DNA from 3 places in the Chryseobacterium fluminis genome. Region 3 is predicted to be linked to each of the others. Evidence: riboswitches for the same ligand, from Rfam matches in the RefSeq annotation. Region 3 holds a riboswitch; each other region holds the start of a gene.
The links. A riboswitch is a leader RNA that binds a small molecule or an ion and turns the genes downstream of it on or off. The one in region 3 is predicted to bind S-adenosylmethionine.

Region 1: it holds a riboswitch for S-adenosylmethionine, as region 3 does, so the genes downstream of both, ODZ84_RS13140 (TonB-dependent receptor plug domain-containing protein) here and ODZ84_RS23675 (alpha/beta fold hydrolase) in region 3, are expected to answer to the same signal.
Region 2: it holds a riboswitch for S-adenosylmethionine, as region 3 does, so the genes downstream of both, ODZ84_RS15860 (SusC/RagA family TonB-linked outer membrane protein) here and ODZ84_RS23675 (alpha/beta fold hydrolase) in region 3, are expected to answer to the same signal.

The regions. Positions count from the first base shown of each region.
Region 1 covers NZ_CP111121.1:2,883,791-2,889,471, forward strand. Annotated here, with positions in the region: gene ODZ84_RS13140 (TonB-dependent receptor plug domain-containing protein) at 1-1,101, opposite strand, end outside; SAM riboswitch class I at 1,196-1,302, opposite strand; gene ODZ84_RS13145 (alpha-amylase family glycosyl hydrolase) at 1,684-4,518, opposite strand; gene ODZ84_RS13150 (T9SS type A sorting domain-containing protein) at 4,829-5,681, opposite strand, start outside.
Region 2 covers NZ_CP111121.1:3,469,441-3,475,121, forward strand. Annotated here, with positions in the region: gene pckA (phosphoenolpyruvate carboxykinase (ATP)) at 1-1,078, shown strand, start outside; gene ODZ84_RS15850 (hypothetical protein) at 1,112-1,549, opposite strand; gene ODZ84_RS15855 (type II 3-dehydroquinate dehydratase) at 1,565-1,972, opposite strand; SAM riboswitch class I at 2,325-2,421, shown strand; gene ODZ84_RS15860 (SusC/RagA family TonB-linked outer membrane protein) at 2,505-4,952, shown strand; gene ODZ84_RS15865 (hypothetical protein) at 4,940-5,413, shown strand; gene ODZ84_RS15870 (RagB/SusD family nutrient uptake outer membrane protein) at 5,432-5,681, shown strand, end outside.
Region 3 covers NZ_CP111121.1:3,620,888-3,626,568, reverse strand. Annotated here, with positions in the region: gene ODZ84_RS16635 (homocysteine S-methyltransferase family protein) at 1-87, opposite strand, end outside; gene ODZ84_RS16630 (O-succinylhomoserine sulfhydrylase) at 156-1,322, opposite strand; gene ODZ84_RS23680 (ACT domain-containing protein) at 1,396-2,937, opposite strand; gene ODZ84_RS23675 (alpha/beta fold hydrolase) at 2,939-3,877, opposite strand; SAM riboswitch class I at 3,942-4,050, opposite strand; gene ODZ84_RS16615 (MGH1-like glycoside hydrolase domain-containing protein) at 4,239-5,681, shown strand, end outside.

The DNA of each region.
Region 1 (5,681 bases), 740 kb from region 3:
ATAATTGAAGGTATTGCTTCCGAAAGTGTTGCTCAGGTCAAACAGCCATTGATTAACGTCATATTTCGCGCCCACTGCGTAAGAGATGTCATAAACTTTGGATCCTAAGGTCGGCTGAAATCCATTAGGATAAATAGAAGCTACCGTATTTGATTTTTCGTTGGGAAGCCTTCTGAATCCGAAGCCCTGCCCTTCTTTGATACTGAACCCTCCGAAAGAGTAGATCCTGAACTGGTCATTAACAGGATATTCCGAATTAAAGAACAGCTGAGCCTGTTTTATCTGTGCGTCACCAATCTGGAAATTAAAGTCGTCACGGGACAAACCGTTCTGAGCAATTAAAGCATCATCATCCGCTCTTGCTTTACCGGGGTCGGCCGCAAAATCATAGGCAAAGTTATCTCCGTAAATGTCCAGATTATGATTCTGCGTTCTGGTGGTTTTTCCCCGGTAGTTCAGCTGAAGAGACAGGTTGATATAACTTTTGTCTTTTCCTAACGAAGCTCCGTAGTTTATGCCGCCCTGGTAGGTTTCCCCATCATTCCTGCCTGTAATTCCATAATTGAGACTGGCGGAAGCACCTGTATTTTTTTTAAGAATAATATTAATAACCCCGGCAATGGCATCGGAGCCGTACTGGGCCGCAGCTCCGTCTCTCAGCACTTCTATCCTGTCGATCGCAATCACAGGAACCGTACTTAAATCTGTTCCTACCGAGCCATTGCCTACCGTATTCTGATAATTGACCAACGAAGTGGTATGGCGCCTTTTACCATTCACCAGTACTAAAACCTGATCTGGACCCATTCCGCGTAACGTTACCGGGTCGATATGCTCGGTTCCGTCTGAGGATGATTGCCTCACTGCATTAAAGGACGGGATGATATAATTTAAGAGATCCTGAACCGTAGTCTGTGGCGCAGACTGCTGAATTTTTTGAATATTGATGACATCTACCGGAACAGGTGTTTCCAGTTTTGTCCTTTTAACATTTCGGTTACCGACTATGACTACATCTTCTATCTGTTTTTCTTTTTCTTCTTCCTGAGCCGATACCAACACTGCTCCAAGCAATAATACAGATATGCTTAGTTTTTTCATCTCTTGTTTTTCTAAAATTATTAATATACCCGGACGGCCAGCACCGCCAATAAAGATCGTTCAAGAAATGGAATAAATATAAGAATATTGACTTCACTTATCTTCCCCCAATCGGGTTGGAATTAGCACCTTTACATCGATGAATGGTGTCGGTTGCTAAGGTTTCACAGGGCCAAATCCCTCCACCTTTCTTGATAATCTACTGCAAAGGTAGACTAATAATTTAATATGGCAAAAAATAGAAACCGATCAGCTTAATCGATCATTACCAATTGTGAATAACTTGTGGATAAGCTGTTAATTAGCTATCAGCAGTGTGTGAATTGCATATTGATAAGTCTAAATCAACTAAAGTTTTAAAATTTATATTCGTGGATAACCTATGGAAAACGTCTTAGTAAGCTATTAGTATCAGATGGATAAATGATATGCATTCCGCGGATAGCCATGTGAGTAAAATATGGAAAAGGTATTAATAATGCGTGGATAGCCTATCATTTATTGCGGATTAAATATGGATAAACAAAAAAAGAGATCACTCGCATGATCTCTTTTTAATGAACTGACAGACTTATCCACAGGCTATTTTACCATCATTTTCTGAATAGCAATTCCCGTATCTGATTTTAAATAAACCAAATACACTCCTGCCGGATAATTTATTTTCACTTCATCAATCCCATTCTCTCTGATAAGTTTAAACGAATCTAATTTTTTTCCGCTCATATCATATATAGTAACCTCTCCATTCTTCACCTTATTGTACTTTAGCTTGGCCACTCCGTTTTTTACCGGGTTATCCACAATCTGAAGAGACAACTTATTCCCTGCATTTTCATCTATTGTGGATAAAGTGGATGAATTGTTACCGAAAATTCTGAATTCCCCGGGCTGAAGTGTGACGGGAGCTGTCGTGGAAGTGACATCTGAAATTGTATTATCCATTAAATTCTTCCACTGTCCCGTGTACGGAAAATAAGGGACTACACTTTGTGAGGTGGTATTATAATTGGCCAGCACCACGATATTTTTAACACCGTTTACCGTATTATCGTATATATAAATTCTTGTGATAAGACCATTCGGGTCATTTGCGAGGTTATTAGACTCTACCGTATAGGTTTTAGATTTGAATACCGGATTGGTATTTCTGAGGTTAATAATTTGTGCCCAGGTATCATATACCGTTTTTCTGTTGGCATTCGTATCGTATCCTAATGTGAAAGCCACAGGCTTTTCATCTGTTCTGCAACCGTTATTTATGGATCCATCTGCACATCTGTTGATGCTGAAATCGTACCCCAATTCTCCAAACTGCCAGATCATTTTTGGTCCCGGAATGGTAAAGAACGTTGCTCCGAAAGTTTTCATTCTGGTAAGTGCCGTATTAAGATCTTTTACACTATAAGACCCGTTTATTGCTCCATATTCAAGGTTTTTAAACATCAGCCTTTCCTCATCATGACTCTCTCCGTAACCGACAGCATGCATATTGGTAAAGCCGTGAAGCGCATGATTCATCCTATCGTAATTGCTGTTCTCTTTGTAACCCATCGTATTTTGGTTATAAGGATCGGTCTGCTTGTTCCATAACATCACTCCTTTTCCTTCTGCAATTCTGTAATTTGCCCATTCCTGCTCTTCCTGATCTGTTCCCAGATGCTCAAAAATCATATAAGAATTGGGATCAGCAGCCCATTGCCTGTCTGCATAATATTTTAACACATCCACCCTGTCCTGTTGATAGGCATTGGTACAGGCTTCATCATTTTCAGAACAGTTTTGTGTAAAGCCTTTGGTTAAATCCCAACGGAAACCATCAATCTTATACTCCGTCAGCCACTGCTGCAGGCATCTTTCAACGTAATATTTAGTTGAGCTGCTTGAGTGATTAAAATCATTGAAAACATTATAGGAATGTTTCGGAACGGTATTAAAATATGGATTATTGGCAGCTACCTCTCCGTACCCGCCACCATCGGGATCTACATTCCACAGTCTTACCAGCGGAGATCTTCCTGTCGCATGATTAAAAGCCACATCCAGGATCACGGCAATACCATTCTGGTGGCAGAGATCGACAAACTCCTTAAATTTTTCCGGGGTTCCGTAAGCCTTATCTAAGGCATAATGGAAAGAGGTATTATAGCCCCATGAAAGATTCCCTTCAAATTCCATAATGGGAAGCAGCTCAACAGCATTAATGTTGAGTCCTTTTAAATAAGAGATCTTATTAATAAGGGACTGCCAGTTTTTTTCCTGAGTGAAATCCCTGAGCAATAACTCATACACCACCAGGTCATTCTTCGGAGGCCGTTGGAAGTTGGTCACCTGCCAGTTATACGGAGTCTGTCCTGTTTTAAACATCGAAACTTCAAAACCCTGTCCCGGAGGAAACTGAGGAAGGTTCGGATAAGTAGTTGGTGAGATCCACTGGTCATCATACGAGGATAAAATCTGTGGAGAATAAGGATCTGCCACTTTTTTCAGATCGTTGGTTCTATACTGGAAAGTATATAGCTGCTGTGGAGTTATTCCCGACAGTTCGATCCAGTATAAATCCGGATTCGAGGTATCTCTTTTCATCAAATATGTGTCATTTACTGTCCAGTTATTAAAACTTCCGATGACATGAACGAAATTTTTAGATGGGGCATACAGCGCCAGCCCAACTTTTGTCTGATCTGCCGGATCATAGTTTATGCCCTGTTTGATCCAGCTGGGAACAGATTCTGAAACGACGTTTCTCGGAACCTGCAGGATAAATGAGGAACTCTTGGATGTCGCACCTTGGCTCGCAATTAATTCCATATTCGCATCTTCTGTAACGGTATAATTATAGGAATATGAAGCAGAAGGTGTTGTGGTCGAATGCACTACCACTCCATTGGCCTTAAGCTGAAAAAGAGCATTTACATTGGTGGTTGCAGTGACTGCAATTGAATTTCCTGCGATCACTGAAGTCAGGCTATTGGCTGCGGGACTGGTCATAGTCAGAGCAAGCACTCCTACGTTGACAAAAATATCCGGAGAGGTCTGATGCGCGCCTGTTTTATCCTTTAATAAAAAGCCGAATCTTCCGATTCCCGTTCTTGCGTAAAACGAAGCAGGTGTAAACGTTAATGAATAAGTATCGGTCCCTAAATTATACGTAAGCCTGTTAGCCTCGTTTGAGCTGTTCCAGCTGCCGTTTGTAGGGCAGTCCTGGCTGTTCTGATAATTGGTATCGAACGACCACGTCCAGATGTAGACTGCATGATTCACAACTCCCCAGGCCGATTCATCGATTTGACTACCGGGCACCGTAAGCGTGATTTGGTCCGTTTCGTTGAACGGATTTGGTGTTATTGTATAGCTGATCTGTCCAAAGACCAGCGTAATCATCAGCAATAAAACACCGGAATAAAATTTCTTCATAAAATTTTGATTTTTCAGTTAGTATCTATACGAATGTAGTTTATTTTTAGAAAAATATTAATTTTTTTTCATCAAACCATGGCACAAAGATCCAGATATTTGATTGCCCAATTTCTACAATTACCATCAGCGCCTTCCGTTTTGTTTATTTGTAGTGAAAAATATTTTAAAACAAAAGGCCGTCACAACGAGTGTAAGCGGCCTTTATTATTTTTTTCAAACTTCTGAAATAATTATATTATAGAAGATGTTGAAGTCCCATTATTTTATTGTAAGACAGATTCTTTCGTCCATCGTTTTATCCGGTATTTTAATTTTTAATGATTTTATCAGAGAGTTTCTGCCCATTCTTTAATGTTAATTCGATAATGTATATTCCTTTGGGAAGTTCCTGCAGATCAACTTGGTTATCAGAAACTTTGCTCTTCATTTTCTGACCTCCAATACTGAAAATATTTACATTTTCAATTTTCGAATCTGCTTCAACGTTCAGAATTCCATGGGTAGGGTTAGGATAGATTCCGATGGTATTTAATCTGATATCAGAAGTGTTTAGTGACGTAGTTTCCTTTATACATCTTACTGCTGCACCCTGGCCTCTGGGCGCTCCGGATGAAGGGTTGGCATTTGTACTTCCGATGTATAAATATTTTCCTCCTGTACTTGCCGTATCGGCACTCCAGTAATACCCTCTCTGACCTACGAATGTAAATCCACCTGTAGTATTGCTCCGATATCCTGACGCCGGCATTTTCAATGTACTTGCATAGGCCGATGCAGGATTTATAATGGTTTCGGAGCCTACCAATAATGTCCAGTCTGCCTGAGACGGCATCTTCCAGTCCTGCCCAACGGCTTTACAGGGATCTGCCCCAATAGACGCTGTCACTGCAGAATCATCTTTTGCAGTCCATGCATCGCTCGTGGCGTTGGTAGACCACCAGGAACCTGTTCCCGATCCAATCATAAATGAATTGCTTCCTGCCAAACCATCCGGTGAGTTTAGAGAAGGAACTGATGAGGTAGCCGAATTTCTCAGCTGATGTCCATCGTCCCATCTTCCCCATTGGAATAAATCTCCATAAGAATCAACATCGGTCACAGAGGTCGCCACTTGCGAGCTTCCTAAATTTTGCTGTAACCAGATTTTTCCGTCGTTTCCC
Region 2 (5,681 bases), 150 kb from region 3:
TTCTGAAAACTTTATCATGTTCAATCTTACGGAGAAACTTCAGATCATCGGAGGAACCTGGTATGGTGGGGAGATGAAAAAAGGAATGTTTGCCATGATGAATTATTATCTGCCTTTAAAAGGGATGGCTTCCATGCACTGTTCTGCCAACGTAGGTGAAGAAGGTGATGTTGCGCTTTTCTTCGGCCTTTCAGGTACAGGAAAAACAACTTTATCTGCAGATCCCAAAAGATATCTGATCGGCGATGACGAGCATGGATGGGATAACAATGGAGTATTCAATTACGAAGGAGGCTGTTATGCCAAAGTAATTGATCTTTCTGAGGAAAAAGAACCGGATATTTTCAGAGCCATCAAGAGAGATGCCCTTCTTGAAAATGTCGTGGTGAATAACGGGGTTGCCGACTATACGGATGGGTCAATCACAGAAAATACGAGAGTATCTTATCCGATCTATCATATTAATAAAATTGTTCTGCCTTCAAAAGCAGGACATGCCAAAAAAATTGTTTATCTGTCTGCGGATGCATTCGGAGTACTGCCTCCGGTTTCTGTTCTGGACGAAAACCAGGCTCAATATCATTTCCTGTGTGGATATACTTCAAAACTGGCAGGTACCGAAAGAGGAATCACGGAACCTCAGCCATCTTTTTCACCGGCATTTGGTGAAGCATTCCTGACATTGCATCCGACCATGTATTCAAAAACGTTGATCGGAAAAATGAAAGAGCACGGAGCTAAAGCATACCTTGTCAATACAGGCTGGAACGGGACAGGAAAAAGAATTTCTCTAAAAGATACCAGAGCGATTATCGATTCGATCATTGACGGTTCTATTGAAAACGCTCCGAAAACAAGAATCCCAATCATGAATCTTGAAGTTCCTACAGAATTACCGAATGTTTCTGAAGGAATTTTAGATCCCAGGGATTCTTACAGCAATGTGGCTGAATGGGAAGAAAAAGCAAAAGATCTTGCTGCAAAATATATCACAAATTTTGAGCAGTACTGCAATACTGAAGAAGGGAAAAAGCTTATTGCTTCCGGTCCTCAATTGCAGGAACAAACAACAAACTAAGTTACAAAGCCTCATCAGTTTGATGAGGCTTTTTTAATATTTTTTACAGTTTTCAAGTAGCTCGTTCTGTTCATCCAATTGATAAATTACTGATTGAATTGATTTTTCATTCAGGTTTTTGATGATGATGCAGTGGTAGGCGGAAAAATGGTTTTCGTCATTCAGCATCTGATCCAAATATTTTGGGGTGGTAAAAACGACCCAGTACCTGGCGCCGTTAACTAAATCGATACTCACTTCTATAAGATCAGATTCTTCATCCGTTATTTCGTCGTCTATATGAATTGAAACTATTTCCGGTTCATTGTTTAAATCAAAATACCATTTTGCATACCATTTTAATTTATTTTCATCATTTTGTATTCTAATATTCTGTGGATTAATTTCTATGATTTTGTATGACTTCCTCTTAGTCAGTTGACCAGCATATATTCCAACGTTTTTACAGTACACCGAATCGCTTACTTCCATGACAACATCGGGAAATTACTTTAAACTTAAGATAGCCAGACGATATCCATCCAATCCGAATCCAGACAGCACAGCATCCGTATTCGCTGCTGTTACAGACTTCTGCCGAAACTCTTCTCTCTGGTAAATATTGCTGATGTGAACTTCCACTTTCTGCTTCCTGATATTCTTTAAACAATCTGCGATCGCATAAGAGTAATGGGTGAAAGCGCCCGGGTTGATCACTACGGCATCAAAATCATCTTCCTGCAATCTGTTAATCAGTTCTCCTTCGATATTAGACTGATAATAGTATAATTCATGACTGGGAAATTCTGATCTTAAGATTTCCAGATAATTTTCCATTGAAGTTGTCCCGTAGATCTCAGGTTCTCGTGTGCCCAACAGATTTAGATTAGGTCCGTTTACAATTAAAACTTTCATTCTATAAAATTAATTAAGTTTTTTTATTTATGCCGCAGTAGTTACGATTGTTTTCAGAAAAAAATAAACGCAATATCTCGCAGATATCTATAGACCACTTTTTGATGTGATTCTGAAATCGTACCTGACAAAACCCACTACGTACATGAATTCGGGCAGAGATAAATTTTTCCATTGCATTATTTTTAATGATATTTCTCATATTTATTAATTTAACATTTTTACGTAAGTAGTTGTTTCATTGGTTTTTGGTTAAAAATTAACTTAATTTTTGTGAAATTATAATTAATTTTTCAAAAGTCTACTTGTTTTATAGACTAATTGTTTTTAGATTTGCAGACCTATTTCGATCGGCTTATAAAGAAAGATGGAGGGAACTGACCCTGTGAAATCTTAACAACCTGCACAAAGCAAGGTGTTACATTCAGCCTTTAAAGGAAAAATAAGCAATTGGTTAATCGTATTGATCGGTGCCCTTTGCTGACTATTCTGTAAAGGGTAAATTTTTAATATTTGGTATAAAAAACTGATTATGATTAACAAAGATTCAATTAATTCAAAAGTCTGGATTCCGCCGGTAGCGGCATTCTTTCTCGGGATAGCACAGATTAATGCGCAGCAGACAAAAAATGATACGCTTCATGAAAAAGAGATCGATGAAGTCGTGGTGGTCGCGTACGGAAAAGCAAAAAGGACAAGTTATACAGGTTCGGTAGCAACCATTTCCAGCGAGAAAATCAACAACAGACCCGTTACCAATATCACGAAAGCACTGGAAGGGCAGGTTCCGGGACTTCAGGCAGTAAGTTCTTCGGGACAGCCGGGTTCCACGGCATCAATAAGAATTCGTGGGATCGGTTCTGTCAGTGCTTCCAGCAATCCTCTGTTTGTGGTAGACGGGATTCCTTTCGACGGAAATATCAATTCAATAAGTCCTAATGATATCGAATCGATCAGTGTGCTGAAGGATGCGACAGCGAGTTCCCTGTACGGATCACGAGGAGCGAACGGAATTATCATTATTACGACAAAATCAGGTAAGAAAGGAGAAGCCCGCGTGAATTTTAATATCAGTCAGGGCTTTTCAGGCCGTGCTGTAAAAGATTATGAGCAGCTGAGTACCGATCAGTACTACGAACTGTATTGGGAAGCATTGAGAAACGGGTATAAGTCCAGCCAGATTTCTTCTCAGCAGGCAGCGCAGATGGCAACGGATAATTTAGTGAATGCATTAGGCATTAATCCTTATGGAGCCAGCTATACAAAACCGGTGGGAACAGACGGGAAGCTGGTAGCCGGAGCGACTCCTTTATGGAACGACAACTGGAAAGATATCTTGCAGAGAGTGGCTTCAAGGAACCAGGTGGACCTGGACATCAGCGGTGGAAATGAGAAGAGCAATTATTTCTTCTCTCTGGGATACCTCGATGATAAGGGAATTGCCATTGAGTCAGGATTTAAGAGATACAGTACCAGATTAAAAATTAATTCTGAAGTCAAAAAATGGCTGAACCTGGGAGCGAACTTAGCCTATACCAACAGTCTCCAGGAAGCGCCGCCTTCATCAGATTCCAGAACGGATAATGTGATTAATGCCGCGAGAATTATTCCGTCTTTTTACCCGTATTATGAAAGGAATGCAGACGGAAGCTATAGGCTGGATTCCAACGGAAACTATATTTACGATTTCGGAAAATACAGACCGACCAGTGCATTACAGAACGAAAATGCAGCAGCGACACTGCCTTTAGATAAAAATGAAAACAGGGAAGATAACTTTTCAGGAAAAGGTTTTGCTGAATTTACTTTCCTTCCGGAACTTAAATTCCGAACAAGTTTTTCGGTTGATTTAGTGAATTACAATGGTCATTATTACACCAATCCATTGTTGGGTGAAGGTGCGGAAATCGGAGGGTCGGTAACGAAAACCAATTCAAGAACGCTTTCTTATACTACGAGTAATATTTTGACATATGATAAAAAAATCGGACAGCATCACATTAATATTTTGGGTGGACAGGAATTTTACCATTACGAATATCAGACCATTTCAGGAAACAGAAGCCAGTTCTCACTTCCTTATTACTACGAGCCTAATGCGGCGGCCTTATTAGGAGGATTCAGCGGAAGCAGTGATCAGTTGGGATTGCTGAGTTACCTTGGAAAAGCGGAATACGATTATCAGAATAAATATTTCCTTTCCGGATCGGTGAGAGCAGATGGATCTTCAAGATTTTCTCCTGAAAACAGGTGGGGGACATTCTGGTCTGTCGGAGGTTCCTGGAAAGCATCCAACGAAACTTTTATTAAAAATTTAAATTTCTTCAACCATTTAACGCTTCGGGCAAGCTACGGTGGCCAGGGGAATGATAAACTGAGTACGTATTATGCTTACCAAAGTTTGTATGACTTTTACAATAATCTGGGCGAAGGGGGCACGGTTGCCAATAAATTGCCGACTCCGGATCTGAAATGGGAAACCAACCTTAATTTAAACGTAGGTTTGGAATTCGCGATTTTAAAAAACAGAATTAAAGGGAATGTAGAATATTTCCAGCGCCAGAGTAAAGACCTTTTATTCGGAATGCCTTTGGCGCCATCACTGGGCTTCACAGAATATCAGGCAAATATCGGGGAATTGAAAAATAAAGGTTTTGAATTTTCTTTATTCACAACACCAATTAAAACAAGCGATTTTGAATGGAATGTAGATCTTAATCTAAGTACTTTAAAAAATGAGATCACAAAACTTCCGAAAGGTTCTATTGTCAGCGGAACAAAACTGTTACAAGTTGGAGGATCCATCTACGATTTCTTCATTCCGGAATGGATGGGAGTAGATCCGACAAACGGAAATCCGCTTTGGAAAACCATAACGACTGATGCTGCAGGAAATACGGTGGAAGGAACGACCTCGGAATATGCGAAAGCTACAAAAACTTTGCAGGATCATCACTTCCTAAGGTTATGGGTGGTTTAACGACAAGCCTGGCTTATAAAAACTTTGACTTTTCAACGTTGGTGACTTTCAGCGTGGGAGGAAAGATTTTAGATACCGATTATACCATGTTAATGCATAACGGTAGTTCGGCAGGACGGGCCTGGAGTGCCGAGATGATCAACAGATGGACTCCGGAAAATACAGATACGGATGTTCCGGCTTTAAGTACAACCACCAATAACTGGACTTCAACGTCGTCAAGATTTTTATACTCCGGAACGTATGCCCGGGTGAAAAATGTAAGTTTGGGATACACACTTCCGACCGATTATTTTGAAAAAATAGGACTGAAGAAATTCAGAATCTATGTACAGGCTGAAAACCTTTTAACCTTTTACAAACATAAGGGAATGGACCCTGAGCAGACCTTAGACGGGACAACATATTACCGGTATCCGGCGATGAGAACGGTTACCTTCGGATTACAGGCTACTCTTTAAACTTTTAAAATTAAACCAATGAAAAAATTAAAATATCTGTCTTTAGCTTTAATCACAGCCCTGTTTTTAACAAGCTGTGAAAGCGATCTGGAAACTGCTCCTACCAATCAGGCTAATGAAGCGGAGGTTTTCAAAACAGCCGAAAGTGCTGAAACTGTTATTAACGGAACCTGGGCAAAATTCAATGATGACGGACCAACTTATGCCAACATAGGATATTCTACCGTGTTGAGAACGAGTGATGCCATGGGAAGTGACGTCGCGGTTT
Region 3 (5,681 bases):
ATATCGCTGCAGCATTGTTCCCATGGCTCCGTCCAGAATTAAAATTCTTTCGGATAATGCTTTGTATAGTTGTTCTGAATTTTTCATTTTTTATATCTTTACCAAAGGTTAGGTTATACCTACGGCTGTTAATGTTGAACCCTTCGGGTTTGTTGTTAATCCAATGCCTGTTTTAAATCCGCAATAATATCATCTGCATTTTCCAATCCTACCGAACAACGAACCAGGCCGGCCGTAATTCCTACTTCATTTCTTTCATCATCTGACAGTTTGGAGTGTGTGGTAGAGGCCGGATGCGTTACAATCGTTCTGGTATCACCCAGGTTTGCTGAAAGTGAACACATTTTTATTTTATCTAAAAAGTTTCTTCCGCCTTCGATTCCTCCTTTGATTTCGAATGCTACGATGTTTCCACCCATTTTCATTTGTCTTTTAGCAATTTCGTACCCTGGATGAGATGGCAGAAATGGATACTTGGTTAATTCTACATTGGGATGATTTTCTAAAAACTGAGCTACTTTTAAAGCATTTTCGCAATGTTTCTCGACACGGATCGCTAATGTTTCAAGACTTTTTGACAATACCCAGGCATTGAAAGGGGACATTGCCGGACCTGTATTTCTTGCAAAAAGATAAATTTCGCGGATCAAATCTTCCCGACCTACTGCTACGCCTCCTAACACACGTCCCTGACCGTCGATCAGCTTTGTTGCAGAGTGCACGACGATGTCCGCACCGTATTTTATGGGCTGTTGCAGATAAGGTGTGGCGAAACAGTTATCTACAATAAAAATCAGGTTATGTTTCTTTGCAATCTGTCCAAAGAATTCTAAATCAAGGACTTCAATCGCCGGATTCGTAGGCGTTTCGAGATATAAAATTTTTGTGTTAGGCTGAATATATTTTTCAATATTTTCTGCATCTCCCGCTTTGAAATAGGTCGTCTCAATATTCCACTTCGGGAAATATTTTGTAAATAAAGTGTGGGTAGAACCAAAAACCGACTGACAGCTTACGATATGATCACCTGCATCCAGTAAGGTGGCGAACGTTGAATAAATCGCAGCCATCCCTGTTGCAAAAGCATATCCTGCTTCTGCTCCTTCCATTTTTACAATTTTGTCGGTAAATTCGGTTACATTAGGGTTTGAAAACCGGCTGTATAAATTCTTTGATTTTTCTTCTGCGAAACTTGCCCTCATATCTTCCGCATCCTGAAAGATGAAGCTTGAGGTAAGATACAGCGGTGTAGAATGCTCATCAAACTGCGTTCTTTCTGTCTGTGTGCGAATGGCTAATGTTTCGAAATTTTCGTTTTCCATTATTTTTATTATTTTTCCATAGGTTTCACCTACTGCTATTGATATTGAACCCTGTCGGGTTCAAATGACTTTTTTATTTGGTTTCACTTACTCTCAAGATATCTCCGAAAACGCCTCTCGCTGTAACCTGAGCTCCTGCGCCGGCTCCCATGATGACGATCGGATTTTCCCCATAACTTTCAGTATAAATTTCAAAGATTGAATCTGAGCCTTTTAATTGTCCTAACGCAGAGGTTGCAGGGACGGAAATTAATTTTACGTCCAGTTCACCCTTATCTTTCTGAAGGTCACCGTGAAGATCTCCAACATATCTCAGGACATGGCCCTCTTCCTGATTTTCTTTGATTTTTTCATATTCCTGATCCAATTCTTCCAGTTTTGAAAGGAATTCCGGTTTTGAAACGGACCGCAGGCTGTCGGGAACCAGATTCTGAATACGGATATCATCAAATTCATTAATTAAATCTAATTCTCTTGCAAGGATCAACAACTTTCTTGCTACGTCATTTCCAGATAAGTCTTCTCTTGGATCCGGTTCTGTATAACCTTTTTCTAAAGCTTCGTTGATGATGGTTGAAAACTTATCGTTTCTCAGAGAAAAATTATTGAAGACATAACTCAGTGTTCCCGAAAAGACTCCTTTTATTCTGGTGATGTTTTCGCCTGAAAGGTGTAACAGCTTGATCGTATCAATTAGTGGTAAACCTGCACCTACATTCGTTTCGTACAGATAACGCCTGTTGTTTTTGTTCAACGTATATCTTAGTTGACGGTATTCTTCAATGGGAAGGGTATTGAAAATTTTATTGGAAGAAACCAGGTCAAAACCGTTTTCAGCCAGCGTGTGGTAGTGATGTACAAAATCTTTGCTTGCGGTATTATCTACAACGATTAGGTTTTCCAGTTGATTTTCTTTGGAGAATCTGATCAGTTCCCTGATATCGGATGGTTTTTCCGCAGTCAGCACCTCATCGTTCCAGTTGTTATCAAAACCTTTTTTATTGAAAGCGATTTTTCTTGAATTGGCCACTGCCACTACTTTTAAATCGATTTTTTTGCGTCTTCTGATTTCTTCCGATGACTCTAAAACCTGTTCTATTAAAGTTTTCCCTACATTTCCGTGTCCAATAATGGCCAAATGGACGGTTTTAGGCTTTTTAGAAATTTCAGATTCGATGATATTTTTTGCTTTTTCGTCCTGTGAAGAAGTGACGATAATATTAATGCGTTTTTCACTTGCCACCTGGTTTAAAAGCAAAGGAAAAACATTATTTCTTGCCAGCTCAGCTAGCACTTTGTTGAAATCTTCGGTAACAAACCCTATCACAGACACATTATTGATACTGTAAATCTGAGATACTTTCCCTGATTTTCTTTCTGCTTCAAATTCGTCAATCAGACAGTTTACTGCTTTTTCAGAGTCGGCTTCCTGTACCAAAATGGATAATCCGTTTTCGATTGCCTGCTGAGAAATTACTCCAACACTGATTCGCGCCAAAGTAAGCGCTTTAAAAATTCTCCCGTCAATCCCTATTTCACCTAAGAAATCTTCCCCTTCAAACTTGATGATTGATCTGTTTTTTAAAAATTTTATTTCGTTTGCATTATTTTTCATCCTACAAAATATTTTTAATGATGTTATTTAATTGTTCGTATTCCATTAAGAAGGCATCATGCCCATGAATTGAGGTGATCTCGTGATAGAAGACATTTTCCTTTTTCCGGTTAAGCTTTTCAAAACACATCCGTATTTCGGAAGCGGGAAAAAATAAATCGGTATCAACGGAGATCATGTGCATTCGTGCCTGGATTCTTTCCAGTTGATATTCATCAGCATTGATATTCATCAGCAGATGGTTCATTAGCTTATACGATTTTAAACTAAACCTTTCGTTTAATGAATTCCCATGATAAATCAGCCAGTCTTCTGATTCCAAACGCTGCTTCTCCTTATTATACTTGTTTTGAAATCTGTCATTTAATGACTCTGGTGTCCGGTAACATAACATCGCATGAATTCTTGCTTTTTGTATTGGCTCATCATCCTGATTTAATAAAAATTTCTGAATCAGGCATTGGGCATGAAGCCAATCATGGGTTTTAAAATCACAGGCAACAGGAATGAAAATTTCGGCAAGATCCGGTTTATTCGCCAGCATCTCCCAGCCGATCCCTCCTCCAAGAGAGCCTCCGATAATGGCGTGTAAACGATTAATATGTAAACTTTCAAGACCTTGTAAAAAAATTCCGGCCATATCTGATGCCGTAAAATCTTCATGATCATCAATAAAAAAATCATCATAGCCGTTTCCGGGAATATTGAAACACAGAACCGTATATTTATTGGTATCGATCACCTGATTTTTACCGATCAATTTTTTCCACCATCCTTTTTCTCCGGCAACTGCTGAGTTTCCGGTTAAGGCATGATTCACCAAAATAACCGGAGCTGAAAACAGCTCTTTCCCGAACAGCTGATAGCTCAACGGGATATGATACTCCTTTTTTGATTGGGTCTGATACGAAAAATTAATATATTTTAGTTCTGTTTTCAATTCTATTATACTTTTGATAATACAATTTGAAAATGCCATAAGAAATGGCTGAAAGAACTTCAGTAAGTTATCTGTCCAAAAAAATTTTCGGTAGAACGTAGCACCTTCTCTGCTTGCGCAAAGGGTTGCTAAGGTTTCACAGGGTCTAATCCCTCAACCTTTCTTGATAACATTTTCAATATGTGAATGATCGAATGCGGCAAAGATATAACATTTTTTTTAAATATTTATAAAAATTTAATTTAACATTGTAAATAACGATAAACAGAAGGATTTTGAAACGATATTAACAATTTTTCAGATTTTGAAAGTTGGATTTTTTTTCCAAAAAAACTACCTTCGTAATGAAATAGGTTGAAATATGAGTGCCGAAAAACAAAGATTACAAGATCATAACTGGAAAAATTGGGGACCATATGTCAGCAACAGGCAGTGGGGAAATGTGCGTGAAGATTATAGTGCAAACGGGGATGCCTGGAATTTTGCCAATCACAATAATGCCGAGAGCTACGCTTATCGATGGGGTGAAGAAGGAATCGCAGGTATCTCTGATGTAAAACAGCTTTTTTGTTTTGCCCTTGCTTTCTGGAATAAGAAAGACAAGATGGTTAAAGAACGTTTTTTTGGGTTAAGTAATCCCCAGGGGAATCACGGTGAGGATATCAAAGAACTTTTTTACTATCTGGACAATACTCCTACGCACAGTTACATGAAAATGGTGTATAAGTATCCTATCAATGAGTTTCCTTATGATGATATCCGTGCTGAAAACGGAAGAAGAAGCAAGAAAGAACCTGAATATGAGATTTTCGATACCGGAATTTTTGATAACGACGAATATTTTGATATTTTCATTGAATATGCGAAGGCTGAACATAATGATATTTTAGTCCGGGTGACCGTCTGCAACAGAAGTAACAATGATGCTCCTATTGTAGTGGCTCCTACTGTATGGTTCAGAAATAACTGGAAGTGGGGTTATAATACTTACAAGGGACAAACGAATGCTTCCGGTGATGGCTGTATCGACATCCATCATGACAGTGTTCCGATCAAAAAATTCTATTCCAGAAATACCGATGCAGAGAGTGTTTTCTGTGAAAATGAAACGAATGGTCCTAAATTGTACGGGGCACCTTATCCCGGAAATACCTACTATAAAGACGGAATCAATGACTACATTACTTACGGAAGCAACACGGTAAATCCTGAAAAAAACGGAAGTAAAGCTGCATTTTTGCGCGATGAAATCATCGGGGCCGGACAATCTAAAACATTTGATTTCCGATTGTCTCCCCATGATCTTGACGAACCTTTTGAGGATTTTGATAACATCCTGCATACCAGAATAGAGGAAGCCAACGAATTTTACAGTGAAATTCAGAATGATATTATAAGCGATGATGAAAAAAATGTTCAGAGACAGGCTTTTGCGGGACTTCTCTGGAACAAGCAGTTTTATCATTATAATGTCGGAAAATGGCTGAAAGGTGATCCTAATTTTAAGGCTCCAAGGGACTTTACCAATTATGTGCGAAATACGGAGTGGAATCATATGCACAATAAAGATATCATTTCCATGCCTGATAAGTGGGAATATCCATGGTATGCCACATGGGATCTAGCTTTTCACTGTGTGCCGTTTGCAATTATTGATGCTGAATTTGCAAAAGGACAGCTTCTTTTGCTGACGAAAGAATGGTATATGCATCCCAATGGCCAACTTCCTGCATACGAATGGAATCTAAGTGATGTGAACCCTCCGGTACATGCATGGTCATGCTTCCGCGTTTTTAAAATCGAT